DNA from 2 places in the Pseudoalteromonas sp. 1_2015MBL_MicDiv genome. Region 2 is predicted to be linked to the other one. Evidence: predicted binding sites of a transcription regulator. Region 2 holds the regulator's gene; the other holds the start of a gene.
What was found. Region 2 encodes sigma-54, which starts transcription at its own class of promoters, with help from an activator protein. Its sites were predicted from a motif close to GTTGGCACGNNNNTNGNNT; they were not measured.

Region 1 (5,734 bases), 1.8 Mb from region 2:
CTTTTACTGGCAATGATAGTAATGACTCAGTTGTTGCAACGATAGTAACAAGTGATTTAGGTCAGCACCTAGTGCTCACAAGTAAAGAGACCGGTGAAGAAAACGCGATTAAAATCACTGTACAAGACAGTGATGGTAATAATACAGATACAGGTGGATTATCTCGATTAGCCTATGATGTAACAGATGCAGACCCCCTAAATCATACAACTAACTTAACTGAAGTAAACGCTGCGCAGAATGCACAAATCACCATTGATGGCACGTTGGTTGTATCTAGCAGTACTAACGAGTTTAGTAATGTGATTGATGGTGTCGATATTACCGCTAAAAAACTACATGATGCCGCGGATAGTGGTGACATAAGTGACATATCGGTCACTGAAAATAATAATAATATTAAAAGTGGTTTAAGCGGTTTTATTGCAAGCTACAATGAGTTGCTAGAACTTAGTAACACTTTAGGTGCATCTGGCGAAGATGGCGTAGGTGTAATGGCGGGAGATTCCTTATTACGTGGAGTCATGTCTAAACTAAGAGATACAATAACAAATTCAGTTAATGTAGAAGGTAATTCGCTGTCACTTTCACAACTAGGTGTAACAACAGACCGATATGGTGTGCTTAGTTTAGATAGTGATACCTTAAGTGACCAAATTAATGCAGATGTAGGTTCTGTGCAGCAGTTTTTTGTTGGCAGTAACGATGATGATGGTGGTTTTGCACAGTCGTTTGATGAGTTAATGAGTTTCTATACAGATTCTGACGGAATTATTCAAAACAGAATCGATAGTAAAACAAATCAACTAGATGATTTAGATGATCAGCGAGAGAGTTTAACAAGTAAAATGGAATCGTTATCGTCTCGACTATATGCTCAATATAACGCAATGGATTTATTAGTTGCAAGCCTTAATAACACCAGTAGTTATGTTCAAGCTCAATTAGAAAATATGCCAGGTGTAGTTAGACAATCAAATTAATCCTTTAGTAAAAGCTTTGCTAAACGTGATCAATAAAAAACCGCTAAGTTTAAACTTAGCGGTTTTTTATTGTGTAATATTTATCTGAGATAATACTTATACTAATCTGCTTATATGGGGTCTATTTAACCTAAACTCTGGACAATAAATCTATCTCGGGCAGCTATTTTCAGCGCTAATACCAATCTGCAATAAAACTCGATAAATTTGAGGGCTTAAACTTGGCGCTAACTGTGTTAAAAATTTCTGATATAGAACAACTAAATAACGAAATTTTTGCCCAGTTATCGACAAGGTTTTCTTTCCTCAAAATAGCTCACTTAATTAAGCTGATTGGTATAAATTACGTGTAATATATAGAGTATTGAATAAAGTTATTCAATTTACTTACTAAGTCGCTTTATAAGCCTTAATAGCCCTTCCTGACTTTTTATACTTAATAATTGCTTTAGATGATTCATTTTTAGCTATGTTAGCTTTAGCTAAAATGGAATTAATTGTAATTTGAATTGACTGTAATTGCTCTGCATTAGGGCTGTTATTACTTTCACACCATTTTTTTAAATCTGTATTTAAGGTTTTTAAAATGGGTTGAGCTTCATCGGCATTATTATCGTTTACTAACGATTCAATTTCCTTAAGCAGTATTTTTATATGTTCTGCTTGATTTGTTGTTAGCTGCTCTGAAGCATTACTCGCATTCATAATATAAGCTAAACCGCAGAAACACGTTGATCAACAGGAATATTATCCCAGCCTTCTTTTATTTCTTTTACAATGTTAGACACCTCTAATACCGCGTCAACATCATTATTTAAATTGGCTTTGGTTAATGTGCGTTGGCAATAATCGTAAAGTGCCAATAAGTTGTTAGAAATACTAGGGTCTTGTTCTACTTCTAAATTAAGTGCATCTTGCAGCGCGCCGAATAACAAAACGCAGGCTGATATATTCTCGCCCTTTTTTTCAATCTCTTTTCGCTCAATAAATCCTTTTGTAGCTGCTAAGCGACCAATAATATTACTGAAAATAAGATTTATTTGTTCGTACGGGGTCATTTCGGCAATATTACTTACACGAACTTGACTGTATTTTTTTACTGAAACATGAGCCATGGGGAAATCCTAGATTTAAACGATAAAAATTATGTAAAAATAAAAGCAATAATAATGCCAAGCATTTTTTACTTATCTATTTATCGGCATGTTCGCTTTCAACTTAAGCTAATATTAGATTATATTTACTAAGAAAGTCAGCTTTGCTAAGGAATTAAATAATTTTAAAAAAATGATTTTGACACAACTTTAATAATTGGTACTTAATGATTAACTCTTAAGTATTGTTATTTTAACTAGCTGTCTGTTTTTTGGCGTTTATGTCAAAAAAATGCCGCTATCGCTTGCATCCATGGCGAACTGGCTTACAATTTAGGTAATTAAATAAATGAGTGAAAGTACGGCTCGCTAAATATGATCTTGATTTTAGATAATAATAACAATCGCGCAATAGGTTTAAATGCATCGCTTACTTTTATTGGTGAAGCAGTACAATTGTTAAATGAAACAAATTTTGAACAAGAGTGTGAAAAGTACCAACAAAAAGAATGCATGATCATTTTAGGTGCATTGCAGTCTCTTGATCACGAAGGTTTAATTAAGCGCTACCCAACCTTACCTTTTTTATTAATAGGCGAAACCCTTAAACCATTACTAAGCATTGCTAATGTGGTAGGCCTCATTTGCGAACCGTTTAGTCATGAAGTAACAACACAGTTGCTTCACGATTGTCAGCAATATCAGCGAATGTTACCAAATGGACATAAACATACCAAACCCCTTAAAACCTTTGACGGGCTAGTGGGTGAAACAGATGCAGTAAAAGATGTACGCTTTTTAATTGAGCAAGTGGCAAAAACGGACGCTAATGTTTTAATTTTAGGTGAGTCAGGAACCGGTAAAGAAGTTGTTGCTCGTAATGTACACCTGCTTTCTAAGCGTAACAATGGGCCATTTGTGCCTGTTAACTGTGGTGCTATTCCGGCGGAGTTATTAGAAAGTGAGCTATTTGGCCACGAAAAAGGGGCGTTTACAGGGGCAATATCCGCTCGTAAAGGACGCTTTGAACTTGCACAAGGCGGTACACTGTTTTTAGATGAAATAGGTGATATGCCGTTGCAAATGCAGGTTAAGTTGCTGCGCGTATTACAAGAACGCAGTTACGAGCGAGTTGGCGGTACAAAGGCGATTCAAGCTGATGTGCGTGTTATTGCTGCAACGCACCGAAATTTAGAAAATATGATTGAAGAAGGTAGTTTTAGGGAAGATTTGTACTATCGCTTAAATGTATTTCCTATCGAGAACCCATCGCTGAGTGAACGTGCTGATGATATTCCGCTGCTTTTAAAAGAGTTAATGCGCCGTGTTAACGACCAGACTGGTTCTACCGCCAAGTTTACAGAACGCGCAGTTGAGAGCTTAAAGGAGCATGCGTGGCCTGGTAATATTCGTGAGCTAGCTAATTTAGTGGAACGAATGGTTATTATGTTCCCTGAAAAGGTAGTCGATATTCCCGATTTACCTAATAAATACCGCTATATTGAGGTAGAAGCATATGAGCCTGAGTACCCGGAAGAGTTAATGGAAAAAGACGCGTTTAACGATATATTTAGCACAGGATTCAGTGATTACGAAAACGAACCTGAAGCAGAGTTTAACCAAGTTGGAAGTGGGTTGTTGCCCGATGACGGTATTGAACTTAAAGATTACTTAGCCGAGCTTGAAATTAGCTTAATAACGCAAGCGTTAGAGCGCTTTGATTACGTTGTGGCTCGCGCGGCAGAAATATTAGGTGTACGCAGAACCACGCTAGTTGAAAAAATGAAAAAGTATAATCTTTCAAGAGATTAGTTTTTGAACGCCTGCAAGCAGCGCGTCTACAAAACAACCTCAAATCAAAACCTTGACGTAGACGCCGAGCTTGCTCGTGTGAAAAGCGAAGCTTTTAATTATTTAAACACCCATCCCAAAAACTTGTTTTTGAACGCCAGCAAGCAGCGCGTCTACAAAACAACCTCAAATCAAAACCTTGGCGTTAGACGTCGAGCTTGCTCACGTGAAAAGCGAAGCTTTTAATTATTTAAACACCCATCCAAAAAACTACGTTTTTGAACGCCAGCAAGCAGCGCGTCTACAAAACAACCTCAAATCAAAACCTTGGCGGTAGACGTCGAGCTTGCTCACGTGAAAAGCGAAGCTTTTAATTATTTAAACACCCATCCAAAAAACTACGTTTTTGAACGCCTGCAAGCAGCGCGTCTACAAAACAACCTCAAATCAAAACCTTGGCGTAGACGCAGAGCTTGCTCGCGTGAAAAGCGAAGCTTTTAATTACTTAAACACCCATCCAAAAAACTACGTTTTTGAACACCAGCAAGCAGCGCGTCTACAAAACAACCTCAAATCAAAACCTTGGCGTAGACGCAGAGCTTGCTCGCGTGAAAAGCGAAGCTTTTAGTTACCTACCTATTTGCCTGCCTACTCACCACTAAAAGCCTCAATAATTTCTTCTTTTCTAAAACAGTCATTGCTGTGATCGTTAACCATACCGCAGGCTTGCATGTGTGCATAGACTGTTGTTGGGCCTAAAAACTTAAACCCTCGCTTTTTTAAGTCTTTAGCGAATGCAGTTGATTGTTCAGTTATAGCAGGGTAGTCCTCAATATTATTCAAGTGACTAACAAGCGGCCTATTACTCACAAATTGCCATTGATAATTGCTAAAGCTACCAAACTCTTTTTGAATACCGATAAAACATTTTGCGTTATTAACAGTTGCTGCAATTTTTAAACGGTTACGAACAATCTCTTTATTTAACATTAGACGCTCAATGTCATCTGATGTAAATTCAGCTACTTTTTTTACATCAAAATTAGCAAATGCCTTTTTATAACCTTGGCGTTTTTTTAATATGGTGTACCAACTCAACCCCGCCTGTGCTGATTCAAGAGTTATAAATTCGAATAGTTTTTGGTCATCATAAAGTGGCACCCCCCATTCTTCATCATGGTAAGTAACGTAGTCAGGTTTAGTCGTGTCTAGCCATGGACAACGGCATTCTATTTGTTCACTCATTATTATTCCTTAGCGTGCGTCATTTTTATGTCGCTTGTTTTTCTGATGTAACTTAATGATAAATATATAAATAAACTTTGGTACAAATTGTGCATTTAACTCTGTATCTACATTAGTTTGAGATTTGATTATGGCCCTTGCAAGCGTGCTAAAACCACAGTTTATTTCTGCAAATAAGTATAACCCATGTTTACTTCAAGAGGAGTACATTGGTGAGCTAAGTGATCTTCGTAAGCAGGCAAGTTGGCTTTCGCACTTGGTTGATACAATGCCCACAGGTGTTGTTGTACTTGATGGTAAAGGCATGGTTGCTAAAGCGAACCAAATTGCGATTGATATGCTTGGTGAACCACTTGAAGGTGAAAAGTGGTTTTATGTTATTCAGCGGTCTTTCAAACCACATCAAGATGATGGACACGAAGTATCATTAAAAGACGGGCGTTTAATTAAGCTCGACATTACCGCTTTGGCTCCAGAACCCGGACAACTTATTTTAATGACGGACTTAACTGAGACGCGACGTTTACAAAAACGTGTTGCACATATGCAGCGATTAAGTGCGCTGGGTAAAATGGTGGCGTCTCTTGCGCATCAAGTACGCACGCCTCTATCTGCAGCAAT
Region 2 (5,734 bases):
TTGTTTGGTTTATATGGCCTACTGCAATACCGCGTATAACAAGCGTTAACGATTGACTTCCTGCAACGCCACCCATAGAAGGGACAATACCGTTTAGTACCGCCAAAATAGGTAAAACATCTAGTGTTCCTTCAAAAAAGCTAGCAACAAAGGCCGCTGCAAGTGCGGTTAGTAAATTGACACCTAACCAAACTGAGCGCTTTTTAGAGCTTTTGAGTACTGGCGCAAAGGTATCTTCTTCATCATCTAGACCGGCTAAGCCTAGTAAACTATGCTCTGCATCTTCTCGAATTACGTCAACAATATCATCGATAGTGACACGACCAAGTAATTGATCGTTATCATCAACAACAGGTGCTGATATCCAATTATGGCGCTCAAATAGTTGCGCGACTTCACTTTCATCCATTGAAATTGGGATTGATTCACAATCTTCATCCATTAAATCGCGAACAATTTTTTCAGGTGGGTTCGTTAATAACGTACTCAGTGATAGAGCGCCTATAAAACAGTTGTGTTTATCAACAACATATAGGTCATCTGTACCTTCTGGTAGCTCCCCACGTAGCCTAATATATCTAAGTACAACATCGAGCGTTACATCAGGACGAATGGTTACCGTATCGGTGTTCATTAGCGCGCCAGCTGAACGCTCTTGATATGAAAGTGCTTGTGTTGCACGTTCACGGTCTTGAATATCCATCGCGCTGACAACGTCTTTATAAACGGTGTCTGGTAAACTACGGAGTACTTCACCTAAGTCATCGTGGCCCATGTCTTCAGTTGCGGCTGCAATGTGCTCAGGTTCCATTTGGGCAATAATGCCTAAACGAACATCTTCGGAAAGCTCTTCAAGAACATCACCTTGTACATCAGGGTCAACCAACTGCCAAAGTAGTCGGCGAATTTTATGCGGCGATGACTCTAATAATAATGCGGTATCACAAGGAGCTGTTTTTGCTAACATCCGCCTAACTTGAACAAATTGACCACTGTTAAGCGACTTTGTCACTTGTTTTAATTGTTGTAGTGGATAGTCTTGTTCAAAAGCTTCAGGCATTGGCGTCCTTATTGATTTTTATATAACTATGGATAGGGAGGTTTATTAATGGGGTAATTAACCACATTTAGTTTATCTTAGTTTCGGTTTTTAGCTAAGTGCTATTCTTCTTCATTAAAGCGTTGTGCTATCAATTGACCAACGGCATGTAAAGCTTGTTCGGCATCAGGGCCCTCACACACTACTTTCACCTCTTTTCCTTGACTGCTTTCCAGTAGCATTAAAGCCAATACACTGTCCCCAGGCGCTTCTTTATCATCTTGATATATCATGATTGAGGCATCAAATTTAATAGCAAGTTGCGCTAATACTGTAGCGGCTCTTGCATGAAGTCCTAATTTATTTTTTATTAAAAAAGTGTCTTCTAAACGCATAAGTTACTCTACCTAAGCTGAACAGATGATTATTTTGAATGAGTTATTTTTCTTGTTCTCTATGGCGGATTTTTACATTTGGATGTGTCATCGAAAAACTTTCACCAATCGTTTGTGCTAAATATACTGAGCGATGTTGCCCGCCAGTACAACCTATAGCAATAGTTAAGTAGCTACGGTTATTTCGCTCTAAATGTGGCAACCATGTTTGTACAAAAGTTTGAATTTGCCAAGTGAACTTTTGGACAATGCTGTGGCTGGCTAAGTAATCCTTTACGGGTTGGTCTAAGCCATTTAAAGGTTTTAATTCTGGCTCCCAATGTGGGTTCGGTAAAAAGCGTGCATCAAAGACATAATCAGCTTCCTTAGGAATGCCGTGTTTAAAGCCAAACGACTCAAAAGTAACAATGAGTTGTTTATCTTTTTTACCCAGAATTTTTTCACGAATTGATTCAGCAAGTTGATGAACACTTAAATCACTCGTGTCGATCATATAGTCAGCGCGAGTAGTGAGAACATCGAGTAGTTCTTTTTCTTTTTTTATAGCTAAATCAAGAGGTAATGAGTCAACTGATAACGGGTGTAGACGGCGAGTCTCAGAAAAACGTTTAATTAATGTTTGATCCTCACTGTCTAGATAAAACAGAGTCGGTTTAGCAAAGCCAGGTAAGTATTCAAGGATATCGTTAAATTCATCTTGCTCTTTTGGTAAATTACGGACATCAATACTAACTGCAATTTTGTCGTAGTTATCAGATACACTTCTCACTAAAGAAGGTAGCAGATTAATTGGAATATTATCTACGCAATAATAACCTAAATCTTCAACTACGCGTAAAGCAACCGATTTTCCAGAACCGGAACGGCCACTTATGATAATTAATTCCATTTATCACCCATTATGTTAATTACGATTGTTCTACAATAACTTGATACAGCTCAGTATCTGATTTTGCGCTGCGTAACTGTTTACAAAAATCTTTATTATTTAGTTTATCAGCTATCGTTGCGAGCGTCTTTAAGTGCTGCTGGTTATCGCCATCAGGTACGATGAGAGCAACAAATATATCAACAGGGCGATTATCTATAGCATCAAAATTAATAGGTGTTTCGCTTACTAATACGAGTGCTAAGGGCTCTTCTGCGCCGCTCATTCGCCCATGAGGGATTGCAATGCCTCTTCCTATACCAGTGCTTCCCAGTTTTTCTCTATTCATTAAGGCGCTGAGAATATCTTGTTGAGAAAGATATGGGAGCTTGTCATGAGCAAGTTGACTGATGAACTCTAAAATTCTTTTTTTACTATTAAAAAGGACCGCAGCTCTGCTGCAGTCCTGGCATATAAGTGAACTTAATTTCATAATATTAGTGTCGAGCAAGCTTCTCTTTGTGTTTAATAACTTGGCGATCGAGCTTGTCAATCAGCGAGTCAATGGCGGCGTACATATCTTGATGTTCAGTAGAGGCAAATAACTCAGCTCCACTTACATGAATCGTTGCCTCAGCTTTTTGGTTTAATTTTTCTATATCAAGAATGACATGAACATTATTAATATGATCTGAGTGTCTTTCTAGCTTCGCAAATTTGGTATTTACATAATCTCTTAATGAATCAGTTACTTCTACGTGACGACCAGTTAAGTTTAGTTGCATAAGCATTACCCTCTTTGTTTAGCGTCTTAAATCAAACTTTTTCGCTGATTTGACGGTGGAATAGCTAGAGATTCGCGATACTTTGCGATTGTACGTCTCGCTACTTTTATTCCTTGCTCAGCTAATATATCTGCAATTTTACTATCACTCAATGGTTTTGCTGAGTTTTCTGCTGCGATTAATTTTTTAATGAGAGCGCGTATTGCTGTTGATGAGCATTCGCCTCCATTTTCAGTACTTACATGGCTTGAGAAAAAATATTTAAGCTCAAAAATACCGCGAGGTGTATGCATATATTTTTGAGTTGTTACGCGTGAAATAGTTGATTCGTGCATTTCGACCATTTCTGCTACATCATTTAAAACCATTGGTTTCATGGCTTCTGGGCCATGCTCAAAAAAACCTTGTTGTTGCTTAACAATACAATTAGTTACTTTTAATAGTGTATCGTTTCTACTTTCTAAACTTTTAATAAACCATTTAGCTTCTTGTAGATGCGAGCGAATAAACTGGCTATCACCACTTGATTTAACGGTGCGTGACATTGCTGCATATTGGCTGTTGACTCTGATTTTAGGCATGCTATCTGGGTTTAGTTCAACAACCCAGCGACCTTTTATTTTTTTCACCGATACATCAGGAATTACATACTCAGATTCTTCTCTAACTATAGTATCCGCCGGTTTTGGGCTAAGAGTATGTATTAAAGTCATTATTTCTTTAAGCTCTTCTTCTTTGAGCTTTGTTTTTTTCATTAATGTACGATAGTCGCGAGCAGCTAATAGATCAATGTGCTCGGTTAAAATCATTTTTGTTTCATTAATATAGGGTGTTTCTTTATCGTATTGGTTCAGCTGAATACATAAGCATTCTTGTAAACTACGTGCTGCAATACCAACAGGGTCAAACAATTGAATTCTTTTTAAAACAGCTTCTATTTCGTCAAGTTCAACTTCGTTGTCTTCTTCGTTCTCTTGATTAAAACTTTCTAAAATTTCTTCGCAGCTCAGCGTTAAAATACCCGAATCATCGACGGCTTCAACAATCGCAATCGCAATCGCTTCATCGGTAGGACTAAAGGGAGTCAGTTGTAGTTGCCACATTAGGTATTCATGGAGCGTTTCAGTTGAGGAGCCTTGGTATATAGATTCATCTTCAGGCATTGGTCCTGATGATGATGCTGGGGCTGCGCTCATATATTCATCCCAACTAACATCCATAGCCATTTCATCACTTAGCGTATCTTTAGCAAGTGCTTCACCACTGTCTTGCTCATATTCGCTCGGAACATCATCAGCATTTGCGCTAACAGTGACATCGTCGTTATCTGCTTTTTGCTCGTTTTTACCAGCAGAATCTTCGGCGTAATCTTGCTCTTCAACCTCTAATAGGGGGTTGCTGTCGAGTGCTTCTTGTATTTCTTGCTGGAGATCCAATGTACTGAGTTGCAACAGGCGAATTGCTTGTTGCAGCTGTGGAGTCATTGTAAGTTGCTGGCCCATGCGCAGCTGTAATGATTGCCTCATGTATCTCTAACAATCCTTTTATGTTGTTATAATTAATACTAGCAGATGCTTAAAGACATGGCGTAAATGTTACAGCCTAAATTGCTCGCCTAAATAAACATCACGTACTGTTTTATCGTTTAATACGTGTTCTGGAGTGCCTGATGCAATTAACTCACCATGAGAAACTATGTAGGCTTTTTCGCAAACATCAAGAGTTTCTCTTACATTATGGTCGGTAATTAACACACCAATACCACGATTTTTAAGATGTTCTATTATTTTCTTTATATCTAACACTGAAATAGGGTCAACACCAGCAAAAGGCTCATCAAGCAATATAAATTTAGGATCAGCGGCTAGTGCTCGCGCTATTTCAACTCGGCGACGCTCGCCTCCTGATAATGCCATACCTTGGCTATCACGAATGTGCTGAATACTAAATTCATCTAATAAATTGTTAAGTGTGTCTTCTCTTGCTTGCTTATTTAGCTCTTTACGTGTTTCTAAAATAGCCATTAAGTTTTGATAAACAGTAAGCTTTCTAAAAATTGATGATTCTTGGGGTAAGTAACCAATGCCTAATCTAGCACGACTATGCATAGGTAAAAGAGTAATATCGTTATCGTCGATAGAAATCTTGCCTTTATCACTAGGTACAAGGCCTACAATCATATAAAACGTTGTGGTTTTACCTGCACCATTAGGGCCAAGTAACCCGACTATGCTGCCAGCCTTTACTTCCAGACCTACATTTTTTACAACTTCACGGCCTTTATAACTTTTAGCTAATAGTTCTGCTTTTAATGTACTCATGGCTGACCTTTATCGTTTTTTTCTTTTTTAGTCTCAATAGGTACTAAAATAGTATGCACACGATCGGTTGAGTTTTCGTCTTTTTCAGCGCTAATTAATTGCTGTTGCATATCGTAAGTAATACTCTTGGCATTTATTTTTTGACCCGCTTGCGATACTTGTGCATCGCCAATAAGGGTTAAAAATCGTTTAGCTACATCATAACGAACTTCGTTTGCGCTGGCGCTCATTATAGTGCCGTCAGTTTGTTTTTCTTCGAAATATGCAGGGCTACCAGTTGCAATTAGTAGCTGTTTATTATCGCCTAATTCATCACGTTTATGTAC

Region 1: the regulator sigma-54 is predicted to act here: its motif matches at 2,142-2,160, upstream of fliS (flagellar export chaperone FliS).

Annotation. Positions count from the first base shown of each region.
Region 1 is NZ_CP012737.1:997,801-1,003,534, forward strand. Features, by position in the region: gene fliD (flagellar filament capping protein FliD) at 1-983, shown strand, start outside; gene AOR04_RS04425 (hypothetical protein) at 1,374-1,688, opposite strand; gene fliS (flagellar export chaperone FliS) at 1,697-2,098, opposite strand; gene AOR04_RS04435 (sigma-54 dependent transcriptional regulator) at 2,453-3,889, shown strand; gene AOR04_RS04450 (DNA-3-methyladenine glycosylase I) at 4,517-5,113, opposite strand; gene AOR04_RS04455 (sensor histidine kinase) at 5,244-5,734, shown strand, end outside.
Region 2 is NZ_CP012737.1:3,192,314-3,198,047, reverse strand. Features, by position in the region: gene mgtE (magnesium transporter) at 1-1,060, opposite strand, end outside; gene AOR04_RS14315 (HPr family phosphocarrier protein) at 1,162-1,434, opposite strand; gene rapZ (RNase adapter RapZ) at 1,478-2,323, opposite strand; gene ptsN (PTS IIA-like nitrogen regulatory protein PtsN) at 2,343-2,795, opposite strand; gene hpf (ribosome hibernation promoting factor) at 2,800-3,087, opposite strand; gene AOR04_RS14295 (RNA polymerase factor sigma-54) at 3,114-4,613, opposite strand; gene lptB (LPS export ABC transporter ATP-binding protein) at 4,683-5,408, opposite strand; gene lptA (lipopolysaccharide transport periplasmic protein LptA) at 5,405-5,734, opposite strand, start outside.